One region of the Paenibacillus wenxiniae genome, then DNA from elsewhere that is predicted to be linked to it. Evidence: riboswitches for the same ligand, from Rfam matches in the RefSeq annotation. Region 1 holds a riboswitch; the other holds the start of a gene.
What was found. Region 1 has a riboswitch for cyclic di-GMP ahead of AAHF22_RS18640 (transglutaminase-like domain-containing protein). Riboswitches for the same ligand answer to the same signal wherever they lie in the genome.
Positions count from the first base shown of each region.

Region 2: linked by a shared signal. The riboswitch ahead of AAHF22_RS09090 (hypothetical protein) and the one ahead of AAHF22_RS18640 (transglutaminase-like domain-containing protein) in region 1 are both predicted to bind cyclic di-GMP.

Region 1 covers NZ_JBCGUH010000013.1:4,132-14,012, forward strand. The annotation lists gene AAHF22_RS18620 (sugar phosphate isomerase/epimerase family protein) at 1-420, shown strand, start outside; gene AAHF22_RS18625 (LysE/ArgO family amino acid transporter) at 1,301-1,993, opposite strand; gene pdxR (MocR-like pyridoxine biosynthesis transcription factor PdxR) at 2,408-3,862, shown strand; gene AAHF22_RS18635 (class D sortase) at 4,297-4,953, shown strand; cyclic di-GMP riboswitch class I at 5,154-5,237, shown strand; cyclic di-GMP riboswitch class I at 5,286-5,373, shown strand; gene AAHF22_RS18640 (transglutaminase-like domain-containing protein) at 5,387-6,196, shown strand; gene AAHF22_RS18645 (helical membrane plugin domain-containing protein) at 6,604-7,179, opposite strand; gene fdhF (formate dehydrogenase subunit alpha) at 7,163-9,881, opposite strand, start outside.
Region 2 covers NZ_JBCGUH010000004.1:46,522-56,402, forward strand. The annotation lists gene AAHF22_RS09080 (S-layer homology domain-containing protein) at 1-1,435, opposite strand, end outside; gene AAHF22_RS09085 (polysaccharide deacetylase family protein) at 1,784-2,518, opposite strand; gene AAHF22_RS09090 (hypothetical protein) at 2,924-3,811, opposite strand; cyclic di-GMP riboswitch class I at 3,852-3,944, opposite strand; gene AAHF22_RS09095 (peptidylprolyl isomerase) at 4,207-4,983, opposite strand; gene AAHF22_RS09100 (AEC family transporter) at 5,171-6,094, opposite strand; gene AAHF22_RS09105 (GIY-YIG nuclease family protein) at 6,549-6,914, opposite strand; gene AAHF22_RS09110 (M50 family metallopeptidase) at 7,221-7,931, shown strand; gene AAHF22_RS09115 (N-acyl-D-glucosamine 2-epimerase) at 7,928-9,295, shown strand; gene AAHF22_RS09120 (pectin acetylesterase-family hydrolase) at 9,378-9,881, shown strand, end outside.

The DNA.
Region 1 (9,881 bases):
CCTGCTGAACGCTTGAAAGTCTTCCTTGACTCACTCGATCATAAGGGCGTCGCTGTTAATTTTGATCCGGCGAATATGGTGATGGTGACTGGCGACGATCCGGTACAGGGTGTTCATATACTGCGCGAATATATCGTGCATACCCATGTGAAAGACGGCATCCGCACAGCCGAGGTCAATCCGTATGATGTGTATGGTGATCTGAGCCATGAGCAGATTGCTGCGTTTGAAGATGGTAGCATTGGCTTTCGTGAGGTAGCGCTTGGTGAAGGAACCGTCAATTTCCCTGCTTATTTTGCCGCATTGCAGGCGATTGGCTATACCGGCTATTTGACGATTGAGCGCGAGGTCGGTAACCAGCCGGAGCAGGATATTCGGCAAGCGGTAGAGTTTATTCGCGGCTGTAAAGTGAATAGCTGAAGCTTCGTGCTTTAGATGTCATAACTGCTAATTTAAGATCACATGTAAATGATACACAAATGACGATCGTCAACGATAAATGAAGAGCCAGAGCCTAGAGTGATCGGTTCTGGCTCTTTTTCATCATATTGTATTCGTTATCTAGTTGTTCTACATTATTTACTAGTTTACATTCTATCGTCTATATTCGTGTATACACTGATTACCTGCTACTACATTTCACAGCTAACCTTATACTTTTTATACTATGCTCTGTCATCCTAACTCTATTATTTTCAGATGTAACCTAATTTCACTTTGCAAAAATCCCTTCTCACTGTATCCCATGTTAGGAGATCACTAACACTGGAGCAGTATGATATTTTGCTTCGCAAAAATCCTTTTTCAGTTCACCCCGTGTTAGGAGATCGCTAACACTGGAGCAGTACGATATTTTGCTTTGCAAAAATCCTTTTTCAGTTCACCCCGTGTTAGGAGATCGCTAACACTGGAGCAGTACGATATTTTGCTTTGCAAAAATCCTTTTTCAGTTCACCCCGTGTTAGGAGATCGCTAACACTGGAGCAGTACGATATTTTGCTTTGCAAAAATCCTTTTTCAGTTCACCCCGTGTTAGGAGATCGCTAACACTGGAGCAGTACGATATTTTGCTTCGCAAAAATCCTTTTTCAGTTCACCCCGTGTTAGGAGATCACTAACACTGGAGCAGTACGATATTTTGCTTTGTAAAAATCCTTTTTCAGTTCACCTCGTGTTAGAAGATCGCTAACACTGGAGCAGTACGATATTTTGTTTCGCAAAAATCTTTTTTCAGTTCACCCCGTGTTAGGAGATCGCTAACACGGGACATGCAGATCTACACTCTATCCTACACCACTACTCACGAACCGATCATCCAGCGCAACTCGCCATATAAACTTACTAACAAATACAGCGCAATTCCCCAGATCAACAGAGCAGAGCTGCGATTCAGCCATTGGAACCATCGCCCTGTCTGATCCAAGCGACCGATCGTCATCCCTGCCACCGCCAGCAGCACAAACCATAACCACGACACAATGATACAGGTCAGCGTAAATGCCCAGCGCTCCCCACCTTCATAACGCAGCGAGCTTGTACCGATCACACCAATCGTATCCAGCAGCGCATGTGGATTCAAAAGTGATACCGACAGCGCAAACCCGATTTGTCGTTTGGCGTTCATTGGCATAGTTGCTGCCGTATCGAAAGCTTTTGTAGATTGTGTCCGTTCATTTTGCTCAGCCATCGGCAGATGAGGCGATGGTGCAGCAGCGCTTTTCCATGTCACCCAGCCCATATAGATCAAAAACAATACACCCCCACCCATCAACATGAGCTTGACGCCGGGCAGTCCAAGCACAATAACCGACACGCCTCCAACGGCAACGCTAATTAACAGCGTATCACATAGTCCCGCGGTCATCACGACAGGAAGCACAGCACGCCATTTGCGCTGAACGATACCCTGCTGAAAAATAAACACATTTTGCACACCTAGCGGTAGAATTAATCCTAACGCCAGTATAAAAGCATGTACCACTACACCAGCCATATATTCCTCCCCCTTTTACATAAAGCCCATTGTATCAATGCGGATCGTACCCTCCAACAGCCAAATCGAAATCCGCTATACCAGCCAAATACTTTATGTAAAATAGCCTGCACCCCTGTAACCTGATCGGTCTCTATTTAAATCCGATTATCCATACGATATACGCAATCCGATATACGTGCCCCGTCTGCAAATGATAGCTCCAACGTATATACGTATAAGTCCACTCTGAACAGTATACCTTCACCTGTTATACTGAAATATATAGCGTTAAGCATCGTTTATCGTAAACTAACATCAATCGCAAGATGCGAGCGATGAACCGTTTTCTGGATATGAAGAGCCAAAAGGTCATCTTCGTTTGCGGCAACAGCTCGTTCATTGTGCATCGTTTATCGTAAAGGGGAATCCGTCATGAGCAAATCCAAGCTACGCTGGCTGCTGGAGCGTGACCAGACATTACCGCTCTATCGTCAAATTGAACAGCAGCTACGGCAACGTATTAGTAACGGCGAATGGCCTGTCGGCACGCGTCTGCCTTCACAGCGTAAGCTAGCAGAGCAGCTAGGTGTGAATCGCAGTACCGTGACACAGGCGATTGACGAGCTTGCTTCCTGGGGGATCATAGCGGGAAATAAAGGTGGCGGCACACGAGTAGTCAATAATACATGGAATCGTCTGGCAGCAAACACAATTAACTGGGATCGCTATGTCGAGTCAGGAGCGCATCAACCGAATTTGCCAGCGATTCGTCAGATTAATGAAGCGGAATATCGTGCTGACATCATTCGTACAGGAACCGGTGAACCTGGTCCAGAGCTGCTGCCCACAGCGCGGATTCGCCATATTCTGGCAGATGCGAGCGATGAACCGTTTCTTGGCTATGAAGAGCCAAAAGGTAATCTTCGTTTGCGGCAACAGATTGTTCATTATGTAGCAAAACAAGGGATTCAGTGCAGTCCAGAATCGATTTTGATCGTTTCCGGTGCGCTACAAGCATTACAATTGATTGCCATTGGACTGCTTCAACGTCCTTCCAGTATTGTGGCTGAAGCGCCCTCTTATATTCAATCGGTACGTGTGTTCCAGTCTGCCGGCATCGGTGTCCATCGTGTCGCTATGGATGCGCAGGGGATCAAGATGAGTCATTTACGCCAACAGTTGACCGAGCATCAGCCTGGTTTATTGTACACGATTCCAACCTTTCATAATCCGACCGGGACGATCATGTCCAATGAACGTAGAGCCGAATTGCTGGAGCTTTCCAGTAGCTTATCTTTGCCTTTAATTGAGGACGATGTGTATCGTGAGCTGTGGCTGGATGAGGAACCGCCGCCACCGCTCAAGTCGCAGGATCGTCACGGTAATATTTTATATCTAGGCAGTTTATCAAAAATGATGTCGCCCGGCATTCGTGTAGGCTGGATAATCGCTCCTGTGCCTGTCATCGACCGACTTGCTGATATTAAAATGCAAACCGACTATGGCTCCAGCGGTCTCTCCCAGTATGTAGCCACACGCTGGCTGGCAGATGGACACCAGGCACAGCACCAGGCATGGCTACGGGAACAGCTTCAAGCACGGCGCGACCGATTGCTTGCTGCATTGGAATATCATTTTGGCGATATCGGGGCATGGAATGTACCGGCAGGCGGCTTTTATATTTGGCTGCGTCTACCTGTAACCGTTCATGTGCATCGTCTGTTCAAGCTGGCACTTCGCGAACGCATTCTGATCCATCCGGGCTATATGTATGATCGTGCGGCTGCTCATCATATCCGATTGTCGTATTCCTATGCTGAGATGGGACAACTGGAGCATAGTATACAAAGATTGCGCCAGCTCGTTAAGCAATGTATGGATGTGTAAACCTCTCATTCTGGCTTTTTCTATCTAGCTTTTTCTATCTAGCTGTTTCTACCTTATCCACATGCCACTTATACGTTATTGCTGATCGCTTCTTAACTTGTTTACCTGTCACTTGTTTGCTTATAACCGGTTTACTTGCCGTTTATTCAGTTGTCACTTGTTCATTTATCGCTTACCTGTATACAAGTTCATCTGATAAACGGGTATGTTATAAACGTTCATCCTTTACCATCTAACGATCACAATAATTTCACACCAGAATAATCCATTTTTTAAAAATAAACGTAGATATTCATATAATATTGATCATTATTTGAATCATTAGCTGAAAAGCGCTTTAATAGTATGTAAGGAGCTTAGCATTTGCAAACATCTAGTGCAGATCACACTTTTCAATACTTGTTCAAAATGTTAGAAAGGGGGCTATATTATCCGTGAAAAAATGGTCATATCTGCTCATTATGCTAGGCATTGCGGTTCTACTTTATCCTAAAGCATCCGAATGGTACGCCGACTGGCAACAGGAACGCTTGCTTGCCCAGGCGGAACAAAGTGAACAAGCTGGCTCAAGCGCCGGAAAAAATAATTTAAAAAATGAATATTCTCGCGTAAATGCTCTACTAAATGAAGGGTCTGCTGCCGATAATAACAATAGTGCTGATTCAGCTCTTACAGCGGCGGCTCAAGGCGACATCATCGGGATTATTACGATTCCTGTTATCGATGTGAAATTGCCGATCGTTGAAGGCGCTACGCGCGACAATATGCGCAGTGCTGCGGTACACATTTCCGAGACAGACCAGCTTGGGACTATTGGTAACTTTGCTGTTGCTGCTCACCGTGCTCATAAGTATGGACGACTGTTTAATCGTCTAAACGAACTCAAGCTTGAAGATACGATTCAGATTGAGGCGCAGGGGCATGTATACACCTATACAGTAGATCAAATTCACATTGTGGAACCTACAGATGTATCGGTGTTAAACGCAAATGGTAAGGAGCAAGAGTTGACGCTCGTTACGTGTGATCCGCTCATTAATCCGACCCATCGACTGATCATTCACGCTCATCGAACCGATCAGCAAAGCTGATTTTTGCAACAGGGACTAAAGTATTATTCATTTCGCGTATTTTGACGAATAGGGATTGTGATTTTCGCAAAAAGTGCTATGATTAGGTTGTGGTTACTCAGTAACTTTTTACGAACACTACAAGAACTAATTTCTCTGTTATTTGATATCGTGTACCTGGTACACATTCGCATAGCTTGAACGAATAGATCAAAGCTTTTGCACGATAATGGCAAACCTGTTGAAAAGCAGGGACGCAAAGCTATAGGGCCTTACTCATTGTGAGTTGGCAGCCAGCTACCGAATGGATAAGCTTTTTTTGTACGCTATAATTACCAATTTTTATAAAACTTAGACGATAATGGCAAAACTATTGAAAAATAGTGACGCAAAGCTAAAGGGCCTTACTTGCACCTCGCAAGTTGGCAGCCAGCTACCGAAAGGAGTTTTACCCATGAAAAAACTATTAATTGCTTGCTCGCTCGCTACATCTTTCCTGTTCGGTGCAATCAGCCCTGCATTTGCGGCTGAAACGACAAACTCCGAATGGCTGGACACTTCGAATATGACAAGCGGCTACATCGCCGTTAACTATACTCCTGCATCGGCTGCACGTACGAAAGTGATGATCGCAAAAAGTGGTACAACATACACTTACGATCTGAACACAGTAAGTACAGCATCGACCTTCCCTTTACAGCTAGGTGACGGTAAATACGAAGTTACACTGCTGGAAAACACATCCGGTAACAACTATCGCAAAGTTAGCTCGGATTCGCTGGATGTTACTCTGAACGATCCAAACAGCGTATACCTGGCTTCGACTCAAAACATCAACTGGAAAAACAGCCCTGCTGTTATTGCAAAAGCTCGTGAACTGACTGCTAACGCAACAACAGACACAGCTAAAGCACAAGCAATCTATGATTACATCACTTCGAAAGTAAAATATGACTATGCACTGGCAGCAGCATTGCCGACTGTATATGTTCCAAGCCCTGCTCAAACATTAGTTTCGAACAAAGGGATCTGCTACGATTATGCTTCGCTGAATGCAGCAATGCTGCGCAGCGTAGGCATTCCAGCAAAGCTGGATATGGGTACTACGACTAAAGTTAAACAATACCATGCATGGAACGAAGTATTCCTGAATGGCAAATGGGTTGTAGTTGACACAACTGTAGATGCATCGATGAAACAAGGTGGCAAAAAAACAACAATGACTACAGATGCTAGCCAGTACACAGCAGTCAAAGTATACTAATTCATTCGACAAGCGCTTGCTGACGATAAATGATACAAAATAAAACAACCGGCATACTGCTTTCATGAGCAGCACACCGGTTGTTTTTATTTTCGGGTTTTTATTTTGTGATTTTTATTTGCGGTTTCTATTTGGCGCCTCGTTTGTTGCGTACATCTTCAAGCGACTTATACAACAAGCGACCACAATATACTTTATCGCATCATTCGCTAGTTTATCAGGTATATATTAGTTATGTTACAAACCTATCTTCCAATACAATATAATACAATACAAAAAGCCAGATCGACTCAAGCACATGCCTAAGCCAATCTGACTCCCTCTTTCCTTCTCTCTTATTTCTTAATTTCTTATCTCTATACTTCATACTCCATACTTCATATCTTAACCTTCACTACTCCTAACGACTACACCTCTGGATAATCATTACTCTTTTTACCACGCGGATCGGAATACACATCCTCTTCCTCTGGCTTCGGCTTGTTCAGCTCGCCACCCATCGCTTTAAGAAAGTGTAGCCCAAATGTCATCGTTGTGCGCACATCTGGATCACGCATCATTTTCAACAATGCCAGCATGCCTGGTGGTTCTTTATCGATATGATCGCCATATTGACGATTGGTTGGATCAATCTCACTGATTTGACCCAGGCTGCTACCTAGCGCATTAATAAGGCGATTCATTTCGAGCGGATCAATACTACCGAACATTTGCACCATCGTCAGTCCATTTTTTAATAACGGCGGTAGATTGAGCGCATTGATCAACTGCACACCGTGCAATCCGAGTTCAGTACGATTTTCGAGTGCGGCGCTGGCAATGTCCAATATCCCGGCATCGTTCAGTTCTTTCACGATACCGATCGTCTTCACAATCGCTTCCTTGTTACTGGCAATGGCATCGATCACCTGACTAAGTGACTCGGCCTGAATTTCTGCTGCTGTCGGTTCGTGGCGTTCAATTCGATTAATGGCTCTGGCCATGCTGGGCACGCTCCTTCCGTATAGTATCCGCAATCGGCTCGTAATCGTCGCGCTTCCATTTGTCCTCTACCCGCACACTAATCTGTGGATGCCGTTTGGCAAACCGATGATTTACCTGTGGCAACGGGGATACGCCGCGATCTTCCAGTACCTCCATACGTACACTAATTTCCTTATAGCTTGGCGTATGGGTGACTTTATCGGTGTGACTGCTCGTCAGACGGTTAACCGCTTCGCTCGCCTGCTGCGTATTCATTGGCAAATACAATTCCTTGCCTCGTACTCGATCAGTCACAACGACCGACAGCTTCACCGCTCCGAATGGCGATACCAGACGTACTTGCGCCCCGGTCTCTATACCGCGCTCGGCTGCCAGCTCTGGCGATACTTCCAGCCAGGTAGACGGCACTTTATGACGAATATGTTCCGATTGATATGTCATATTGCCTTCATGGAAATGCTCCAGCAAGCGTCCATTGTTCAGGTGCAGATCGTATTCTGCTTCCGGCTCAAACGGTACTGTCCAATCAACCGGATACAGACGTGCCTTGCCATCGGGGAAAGCAAAACCGTCGGTGTACAGTAGTTCCGTACTGCTCCCATCTGGCTTCACCGGCCATACCTGACTGTTCCAGCCTTCCAGACGCTCATAGCTTACACCTGCAAACATAGGGGATAGGCTGGCCGCTTCGTCCATAATTTCGGACGGATGACGATAATTCCAGTTAGCTCCCAGTGCGTTCGCTACATCTTGAATGATGCGCCAGTCTGGACGCGAATCGCCAAGCGGTTCCAATGCCTGGTGGAAACGTTGAATACGACGCTCGGTATTCGTAAATGTACCGTCCTTCTCCAAACTTGGCGACGCAGGCAGAACGACATCCGCAAACTGCGCCGTGCGAGAGAAGAAAATATCCTGTACAACGAAAAAGTCTAGCTTGCCAAACATCTCTTCTACAAAATTAGAGTTCGAATCGACCAATGCCATCTCTTCACCAAACAGATACATGCCTTTAATACGACCATCTTCAATACCATCCACCATCTGATGATTATCCAGCCCTGGCTGATCCGGCAGCTTCACACCCCATGCCTGTTCGTACCGAGCACGCACTGCATCATCGCTCACTTTTTCATAACCAGGGAAGTAGTTCGGCATCGTACCAAAATCACATGCCCCTTGTACATTGTTATGACCACGCAGCGGATATGCACCTGTACCTGGACGGGCAAAATTGCCTGTTGTCAGCAACAAATTACAGATCGCTGTCGATGTATCTGTACCACCACGATGCTGTGTGACACCCATGGCCCATAAAATACATGTGCTGCCGGATTGATGAATCATTTCCGCCGTTTGAATCAGCTGCTCGCGCGTCAGACCGGATTTCTCTTCCGCATATTCCAGTGTGTAGGGAGCGAGCGATTCGCGGTACGCATCAAAGCCTTCCACATGCTGATCGATGAACTCCCGATTTTCCCAGCCCTGATCGATAATATACTTCGTTACCGCAGACAGCCATACCAGATCTGAGCTTGGATGCGGATGTAAATGCAGATCGGCACGCTCAGCCATTTCATTTTTACGAATATCGGATACGATCAGCTTCTGACCGTATAGCTTATGCGCTCGTTTAACACGAGTCGCCAGCACGGGATGCGATTCCGCTGGATTCGCGCCAACGATTAGCACCAGTTCGGCTTGCTGAATGTCCTGGATCGTACCAGAGTCACCGCCCAGACCGACTGTACGCATCAGTCCGGACGTGGCTGGAGATTGACAGTAGCGTGAGCAGTTGTCCACATTGTTTGTACCCATGATCGAACGGGCAAACTTTTGGAAAATATAGTTTTCTTCATTTGAACATTTGGATGATGCAATATAAGCGAGCGAATCATGACCGTGTTCGTCACGAATGCTGCCCAGCTTTTCAGCGATAAGTGACAATGCCTCATCCCATGAAGCTTCTACAAAACGATCTCCCTGACGGATAAGCGGCTTGGTCAGGCGTTCCTCGCTGTTGACGAAATCCCAGCCCCATTTACCTTTAATACAGGTCGAAATGCCATTCACCGGCGCATCGACAGACGGCTCGATTTTTAAAATATCGCGGCCTTTTGTCCATACTTCAAAGCTACAGCCTACGCCGCAATACGTGCAGACGGTTTTCGTTTTCTCAATCCGGGATTTGCGCATCGATGCTTCCATCTCAGACACCTGAAAAATGCTCGCATACCCCGGTTCTACCGCTTTCGTCAGATCGATCAATGGCTCCATCAGTCGGCTATCGATATCCGTCATAAAGCCAGCTTCACCAATCATCGACGTCTCCATCAATGCATTACATGGACATACCGTTACACAATGTCCACATGACACACAGGAAGACTGATCGATTGGCACATCGTCATCCCAGACGACACGCGGCTGTTCGCGGCTCCAATCAATCGACAGCGTCTCATTCACCTGTAGATCCTGACAGGCCTCTACACAGCGTCCGCACAAAATACATTGATCTGCATCATACCGGTAAAATGGATTCGTATTATCGATCTCATACGGCTTCTTACGAAATGGATAACTCTGGTGCTCGATGCCGAGCCGCTCGGTCGTATTATGTACGACACAGTTCCCGTTATTGTTATCACATACCGTACAATACAGCTCATGATTGCGCAAAATACGGGACATCGATTCCTGC
Region 2 (9,881 bases), on a different contig from region 1:
TTGTGCCGTTCTCAGCGGTCACTTTAACATAGAGATACGTCGGTTGCCCATCGGTTTTGATCGGAATCGAGCTGCTACCTGCTACTTCATTGCTTGCATAATCCGCGCTTTTGTATAGATTGATGGTAGCGGCAGAATCTACAGCTTTCAGGCTGGATTGATCAATCGCGCTCACTGTAGGAGGCATATTCATAGCCCATTTGATTGCAGTTGCAATCGAGCTACCATTGTCTTTGGATACATCATCCGCATGTGGTTTCTGATTAGCGATGGAATCAAGCTCCGCATTGGAACCCGGTGCATATTCCAGCGCGCCCAGATCAACGATGCCGCCATCTGAACGAGGATTACCGTCCAGATCCAAACTGCTCAACACATACGTATTATCGCCTTGATCAATAGCAGATACAGCTGTATTAGTCAGTCTGTAGTCCTGCATATCTGTGTTTCGGAATAAGCTGGAATCTGCGGAAGTCACAATAAGATTAGGATCAACGCTCACTGGTGGAACGTCGGGTGATGCTCTAAACAGCAGAGCAGAGATTTTGGTCTGTGCAGTAAAGTTTAACGAAGAGTTAGCAACGATATTGTTGCGGAATTCATTTTCAAACGTCGTATTGCTCGGTCTGCCTGCATCTGTAAGGTATGCGATAGGCGCGAGTACATTTCCCTGATCATTTGTCAGACTATTATTAGCAAATGTATTGTTATACCAGATCGCATCATAAGCACCGCCACCAGCACTAATGGAGCCGATTCCAGTTGAGGAAGTATGTGTATTCACTGTATTATCTGCAAATAAGGAATTCGTAATGACTGCCTTCACGAAGCTATTGAAAAATAGCATACCTTGAAAAGTGTTATTGGAGGCATCATTCGCCGCTAGAGAGTTATTGAGGAATTTAACGCGGTTAAAATTGGCTTTGTACGGTGCCTTTACGATGCTAAGCGAGACGATACCGCCCATCGTTTTGAAAGCTTTGTTATTGCCAATAAAATAAACATTGTCCAGCGTCACACTGGAATATTGTTCTCCTGTAATGGATAACGCAGAACCCATGTAATCCAGTCCGCCATGCGTATCGACGACGTTGAAGTTTTTCATAATCAGGTTGGACATACTGAATGTTCCACTACCTGTTGCATAGATCCCCTGTACGCCATTGCCATTGATCGTAACCGCAGGCTTACCCTGAGCATCAGTCAGACCTTGAATGGTGAAGCTGCCGGTCGATTGCGCTCCGATTTCAAGAGAAGTGTTATCCCCCGGATTCCAATGCGTTAGGCTCCCTGTCAGAGTGATCGTCGATCCTGCAAGAGCAGGGTTAAATACGACTTTACCGTTAGCGACCTGTCCTGCTTGCGCAATCGCCCAGGCGAATGAACCTGTACTGTCGTCACCATTCGTATTCGTTACTGTAAAAACATTATTCATTGGTCCTGCGAAAACCAAACCTGCTGCACTTGAAAAAGAAGTTAGCAGAAGAATGAAACATAATGAAATTTTGAGCATTTTTGCTTTTGACATTGCATGATATCGATTCATACAATCATCCTTTCGCCCTTTTGATTTTGTTTACGCCTGATGTCAGGCTCTATGTTCATTATCGGTTTGGCTTGTTTAATTGCTTAGTTAACTACACAGTTATTTTCGTAATTAAAGGAACAAAGGTTTGATGTCTAAATCTCACTATTCCGTCTGCACATTCCGTATGCAAAAAAGCCAGAACATGAAGCATATGCTTCAAGCTCTGGCTTTTGTTGAATCCATATTGATTAATGATTAACGCTCGTCATTCCAGAAGTTCAATGGTTTAAGCTGCTTGTTCAATACTTTAAATGTGTAACCTTCCGCTTGAAGCTCTTTCAATACGAGAGGTAGCACTTTTAGTGTTGCTGGCTGATCATGCATTAGAACAACCGGTGTTTGACCACGTTTTTCTACGGAATGAATCTGACGCATAATGCTGTTGTACACTTTCTGATGATCTTTTTTGTATTTCCAATCCAGCGAATCGACGTTCCAATCCCACAGGTGGAATCCGCCTACAGGCAGCAATACATCACGGAAGTTCTGCTTCAGATACGGTTTGCTACCGTATGGAGGACGAACAAGACTTGTACGCTGGCCGGTCACTTTGTAAAGACTGTTGTTAGCACCAACCATCTCATTATAAGCGCTGTACGGCGAGTGATAAAATTTGCTTGCTACATGAGTAACGCCGTGCAGTCCGAGTCCGTTCCCTTCTTTTACGATACGCTTGGTTGCCGCAGGATAGCGCTCCATGTGCGGACCGAGCATGAAGAAAGTAGCATGTGCATTGTACTTGTCCAGAATGTCCAGCAGATCCATCGTGTGTGCAGTAGGCCCATCATCAAACGTCAGGTATACCGTTTTACCCGAAGTGGACGCTGCGGAAGTGCTTTTGCCGGATGCTTTCGCATCGGCGGTCATCGCTTGCGGAATGAAAAGTGCCATGATGAGTGTGACTATGAGCCACCGTTTCATATGTAGCATGTGGTGAGACGCTCCTTACATAGTAAATTTCTCTTGTTCCCGTGTTCCATCATACCAGCAATACGACATGTTAATCTGTCTCCAAACGATACTATTGCATAACATTTTTGTCACATTCAGCCCTATAAAAGAAGCAATTGTTTAAATTGTAGAGATTGAAATAAGGAGATATAGGCAAATAGTCAGGCAATCGCAACAATCGTCACAAATCGATGGAGAGATCGATATGTCCCTATTGTTATATTAAAACGACTCCCCCTCAAAAAGCAAAGGGCAGTCGTTTTGGCAATGATGGATCAAGATCCAGTGTTAGACGAGCAGACGTACATGGATACATATCGCACGATGTGTTGCTAATTCTGTATTCGATAATCAGCAAAACATCGTGGCCTATCATTTGTTCGTCTAGCGATTGATAAAGGCTGACCAGCCTGCATAATCATGAACCGCTATACCAGCGAAGGAAGAATACGTCGACGCGGTATCATCTACAATCTGTAGTTGCTGGTTCATATAGGCTGCGCCTTCTTCGTAAAAGGTAATGCCATTTCCTTCTGCGGAAGCATTCGTTTCTACACCTACATAGACGCTAATCCCTGCCGTTACACCTTCAGCGAGTTCTGCCGAAGCAACGTCCACAATGGCATCCGCACGATCGCGGTACGCCATGATCGTAATCGAATCGTATTGCTGCATCATCCAGCTGCTCAGTGTCGTTTTCTGATCGGCTGTGTACAGTGTATGCAGCCAGAATGGAATATCGGCAGAAGCGGAAATTCCTAGCTGCTGCGCGGTTTGCGAAACGCTCAGTACGCTTTGTTGCCAGCCGCGAATGACTTTACTCTGTTTCGTTTTCCACTCTCGCAATAAATACGGTTCGATATCGATATGAATACCGCTAAAGCGCTGATCCGCACTAGCTGTATTCTGATACGAGGTAATCCAGTCAAGCGAGGATTGTAGCTTTGAACGCTGGGAATCCAGCGCCCAGGAAGGATCACCGTCGAGTGCTTGCACAGCAATGCCTTTTGCAGTAGCTGCGGCGATGAAGTTGTGATACACAGCAGCATCCAGGTCACGGTTGATTTGCAGGTAGATCAGGTTGACCCCTTGGGATGATGCAAATTGCAGCACGTCGGCTGAGGAAGTGACGATAAGTTGCGTATTCCACAGCCAGGTAGCTTTCTGAGCCGATTGCGCATGAGCGGATTGCATAGGTAAACCTCCCAGCAGGATCAGCAACGTAAGCATCGCGATCCAGATGGTTTTTGTATTATTTCTAGTATAGCTCATGATGAATCGGACTCCTTCGATTCATACCTATCAGGTATTCGTCGGCAACCGGCTGTCATGGCGAAACCCTGCCTTTCGCTGTAGACCCATGGCTTTGCGTCTTCACCTTTCGATGAATTTGCCCTGATTGAATATGAGTTCCGTGTATAATATGCGGTGGTCAGACGATGATCTGTACCGCATCCTCCAATCTGTAGACGGAGTAATGTATATATCGGCTAAATGGCTAAGTGTCTAAATAGTTAAAATTAATTTTTTGTGTATCGATCGTATAGATTTGAAAACGGATCTGTCGATTTGTACATCATCAAGGCAAAATAAAGGCAGAGTCGCCAGGAATCGATATCCTGAGCTACTCTGCCTGCTTGATGAGTATAAATGGGGGCGGTTAGCGCTTAGTTGCTACCGCTCTTTTCTGGTTCCGGGTAGTCGACACCTTTCGTATCGACCGTTACTTTTTTCATCACCGGTGGGGTATTCGGTTTATCCATATCGCCACGTGGCAAATTAACGATCTTATCCACTTCATCCATACCGCTAATCACTTTACCAAATGCGGCATATTTTCCATCTAATTGCGGAGCATCAGCAACCATAATGAAAAATTGGGAGCCACCACTGTTCGGATCGCCAGCACGTGCCATCGATAGCACGCCACGTGTATGCTTGAGATCATTTTGTACATTGTTTTCGTTAAATTCACCTGGAATGCTATAGCCCGGACCGCCAGAGCCATTGCCATTCGGATCACCGCCCTGAATCATAAAACCAGGGATAACACGGTGGAAGGTGAGTCCGTCATAGAATCCCTTTTTTACCAGTGAAATAAAGTTGTTCACTGTATTCGGCGCAGCTTTTGGATAAAGCTCCAGTTCGATCTTCTGACCATCCTCCATTTCGATCGTGACGATCGGATCATTCGCTTGCTTGAAGCTTGCTGAATTGTCATTGGCAGAAGTCGAATTACTGTCAGTGCCCGTCGCTTGGCTTTGCTCACTGCTGGAGCTGCTGTTGTCTGATCCAGTCGTACCGGATTCGGATGAACTACTGGATGACGTACTGCTCTGTCCGGCATTGTTGCCAGTGCTTGCATTACCACAGCCTGCAAGCACGAGGATCAATGCGCTAAACATCAGGAAAAATACAATTGCTTGACGTGGTTGGCGTAGCATATATATGCTCACTCCTTTTAAATGAATAATTGCCTTAGAACGATGTGCCTGCTGCTGACGAGCAGTCAGATCGTGCATCCGCGTCCATACCGATAAACAGTAAAGGTTGGAATGAACACACAAGCAGGGCAAACAGTATCAGTATAAGACCTGGACTACCCTGAAAACAAGTTTTGCAGCCGCTTCCTCAGGCGACATAATGCGAAAGGGTGATAACGGCTGTAATCGTAAACACATTGACGATCGTCGATAGCAGCACGGTTTGAGCAGCAAAATCCGGCTCATTGCGATACTCTTCCGCCAGAATCGACGTGTTCACGCCTGTCGGCATCGCGGAGGCAATCAATAACGCCTGGGCAGGAATGCCGCTCAAGCCCAGTACATAAATAAGCAACAATCCGATTAATGGCCCACCAAACAGCCGCAGTGCCATGCTGAGATAAATGTCTGTCCGATACAGTCGTAGTGGATATTTGACGATTTGGGCACCCAGCGTAATGAGCGCAATCGCGACCATCGATTGCTGCGCATACGTCAGCGGCTGAGATAGCATGGCAGGTAGCGGCACGCCCATCACATGCAATAGTAGACCAAGTACAAGCGCATAAGGAACAGGCATTTTTAAAAAGCCGATAATAACGCTGCGGTAATTGCCCTGTAGTCGTGACCCTTGAATTGAGATAACCCCGTATGTAAAGGTTAATAGACTTTGCAGCGACATAATGAGCGCCTGCATCGATGCGGCTAACGGCTCCCCGTTAAAGACAAGCTGATTCACTGGTAAACCATAGTTACCGGAGTTATCCAGCATAATGCTGTTGTTAAAAGCCGCTTTTTTACCATTGCGATAGCCCATAATGCGAGAGGTGATCGATCCGGCGATGTACAGCAACAGTACATAGAGCGTGTAAAACAGAATCACATTGCCCAGTAGCGCCGGATTCATATTGGAATGGTACATGCTCATAAATACCGTTGCCGGTGTAATACAGTAGAAGTTGATTTTAGATAGAGTGTACAGGTCAAGTCGGAAAATGCGCTCCAGCACTGAGCCTGCAACGATCAGCACAATAATCGGCAATACGACACCGAACAAAATATCGAGAAACAAAGGCTCCACTTCTTTCTTTCGTCATCTGGTATACATGGTGTCCGATCCGAGACAAGCCTAAGGTAAGGGCTACTATGCCCAACCGCTGCTGTAATCTGCTTAACAGTATATCATATCGATGCCAATAGCCCTGTACCGGATCGGAATCCAGTACAGGGCTATTGGGCACATCCCCCATGAAGTATGAAGCAGCTAATAAATAAGCGACATGTGTACATTAGAAGTTATTGAAGAACAGATAGGTAAGCGAAACGTATACCGTAGCGGACAGGGGAGAGTGGGTAGATAAGCTAGTAATACGTATGCGATAGAAGCTAGTTAAAGCAGCTATGCAAGCGATGTGTATACAACAGAGTGATCAGCAAATTAATAGAAAGTGACTGTATCTCGATAAAAAGATTAGAAACGAAGCGAATACGCGAACAGTCCGTTAATGAATGTCCGCGTAAACCGCTTATAACGATGTGTTTTTCTCCAGCGGCTGATATAAATTCCAGCCTTCAGCGCGCATACGTTCTGTCCATTCCTGTTCTTTATCAGCAAGCAAGTCTTTATGACTGTCAAATGGATTTTCAGGCGGTTTCACCATTTCCAGTACATCGATCGTAAATTGCTCCTTACCGAGACGCGACCAATCCGCCTGTAGCTCCCGATGGACAAACGAACCCATATCCAGCGAGAATGTACGCCCATTAAGCGAACGTAAATTAGGCAGGCTATCGACCCATGCCTTATGCTCTGCCATATTACGTACAACATATACGCCTGCTTCGATCGGTGTTTCTTTATATTGCTGTTGTAGTTCCTTTCTGCGATTCATTATATATCAGCTCCTTAATAGACAATCTAGTGTTTTGATGATTATTTTATAGATATAATATAGTTTTGTCTACAATAAAATAAACAAATATAATTTTGTCTATTATGGATGTAGATAAGTAGAGACCGATCTGCTGTAAATTTAGATAAAAGTAAATAAAAATAGACAAATGAACAGAGTTCCTACTATAGCAGTTCAAATTGTGTTCATTGCATACGCACGGTAAAATGGGGAAAAGGCTTGTCGCTGTGCGATTTCAATATAGAACGTGGCAGTAGCAACTAAAACGGGTAAGGATGTGAAGCTTTGAACAATTGGCTGAAATTGATTTTGCTGCTGATCGGTTCGGCAGTATTGACGAGATTGGTGCCATTCTCGTCGTTATTTCGTAATCTGGATACGATGATCCATGAATTCAGCCATGCGATGGTCACATTGCTCACCTCTGGGCGAGTGAGTCGCATTGAATTAAATGCAGACCATAGCGGCGTAACCTATTCGATGATCACTTCGGCATGGAGTGGTTTACCGATTGGGCTTGCCGGTTATATGGGTTCTTCGATCTTTGTCGTATGGATGTTTTATCTGTATCACAAGCGTCAGCAACGCGTCGGTATTATCGTGACCGCAGCGATTGCGCTCATGATGCTCATCCTGTACGTGCATCAAGGATTTGGCGTCGTGTGGCTGATCGGATTTGTAATGGTGAGCATTCTGATGCTGATCGCGCCGGAATGGTTGCGTAATGGCTACTTTATGCTCATTATGTTTTTGACGTTGGAGGAGTCGGTCGTATCGGCATTGACGATTGTACTTATGTCGGTCACGTCGCCTTCATCGGCGGGGGATGCGACAGGGCTTGCCCGTCAATTCTTTTTACCGCCTGTTGTATGGGGCGCATGGTTTGCTGTCTTTTCAATCTGGTGTGCGAGCAGAGCGGCGCGATTATTTGTGCGAGAGCGCAAGCCTGCGGTACGCACACGTTCATCTTATAAGCGTGGAGGATATTCGCGATGAAGCCGAATGTACAGGCAGCACGCCCGTGGGCGCTGCGTGGAGCAAGTATTCAGATTGATCCGTTATTTCCATATTATGCCGACCGTTCGCCTGATAGTATTGCAGATGAGCTGGTGCTGGCTGGTTATCGGACGGTGCATTATTTTGTCGTGAATGAGCAAAAGGTCGATCTGCGGCTCGTAGAAGCATTGCAGCGTAGAGAGATTGCGGTATGGGCACTTGTGCTCGGTAACGGTACCTTTAGCGCTGAGCATGCTCCGCCGCTATGGAAGCAATGGCGGATGGAGCTATTGCGACCGATCAATGACGGGTTTGAGCGTTTTTCCCATTTTTCAAAGGATTATATGGAATGGAAAAAAGAAGTGCTCTCGTATGTGCTTGCCAATGTGCCCTTTGATGGAGTGGAAGTGGCAGAACCTTATTTTCCAGAATGGAACGGTTTGGAACGTGGCGTCTATGGCGATGTAGGACCACTGGCGGCGCAGGCATTCCGAGAGCGTTATGGAGAAGACATGCCGGAATTCCGCGATCCATCGTCCTCACGCTACTATACCCGTGTACCGGAATTGTATGAGGCATGGGTCGATTTACGTGTCGATGCGGTCAATGGACTGATCGATGAATTAATTAACGGTACTAAAGGTGCACGTGAAGTCAGACCGGATATTTATGTGGCGACCTGGTCACTCGCTGTACGTGATGACGATGCTGCACGTAAGCTGCGCGAATGGCAGGGATTGGATGCCGTATCGATGATTGATGTAGTGAAACCAGATTTACATGTGCTACAAACGCACTGGCCGGACTGGATGAAACGTGGACTACCTGCTGATTATATTCGCGAGTACGAGCCGCTAGCTGCTTCCATTCGTGAGCGCCATCCTGATCTGCCACTCGGTATTCAGGCAGATATCGGTTCGCGAGCTAGTATGATCAAAGGACGCCGCTGGATGGATGATTTTGAACATCATGCGTATGCGCTCGGTTATCGGACATGGATGGCGTATGAATATCATATTGGTGGTTATATGTATGCAGAGCCGCCCCTGCCATCGTCCGGTCTGCGGTTGGATGACGCAGAGGTAATGATCACGTATAACAAGCGGATTGATCCCGATTCAATTGGCGAGGTGTTGCTGCACTTATCCTCTGGTATGAGCCGTCCACAGGAGCTGAAGGTGACCGGATCGGCAGTGGATGGCAATCGATTGTTTTTGCGCTTTGCCCGAGCATTGCCGAATACGCCGTTTCAACTGGAAGTGCGTGATGTGCGCGATACGCCAGAGCTGTGGCTGCTCAAAGGACGGAAAGCGAACCGCACACCACGCCGCACAAGAGTATCGATTATTCGCCCTGTCACCTGAGCGTAGGCGATAAATCGTAGCTCAGCTTAATCGATCCCTATTCGACTTTCTCAAATTGCATCCCAGAAAAGAGGAACCCATCATGATCGTATCCAGCATGGAATGGCTGATGCTGGCGTTGATCGTCATCGCCGTTATGGTCTTTATTATTAAACGTCCATCGCTGATTGAGCACTTCGATCAATCCCCACTATATAAATGGAATCGGATCAGTTTAAGTGGCAAGGCGGTGTCCGGCGATGGCTCAGACTATTATTTGCTCACTCGCCGCGGGCGGAGCAACAATCTGGTCGTCTATTTTTCCGGTGGTGGGATTAGCTGGAATCGCAATACGGCGACCAAGCCGTTTGGTCTGCGCACATTGTTGCAAAATCGCGAGCTAGGCTATTATTTTGCCAATATTCCGTTCTACAAACCCGATCTGCTCGGTGGCATGCTTGATAATCAGCGTCGGGATAATCCATTTAAAGATTGGAATATCGTCTATATTCCGTATGCGACAGGGGATTTCCATATTGGGCATAGCAAAGTGAAGTACAAAGATCGGGGGAAGATTCCGTTCACCGCGCATTATAGTGGACGTGAT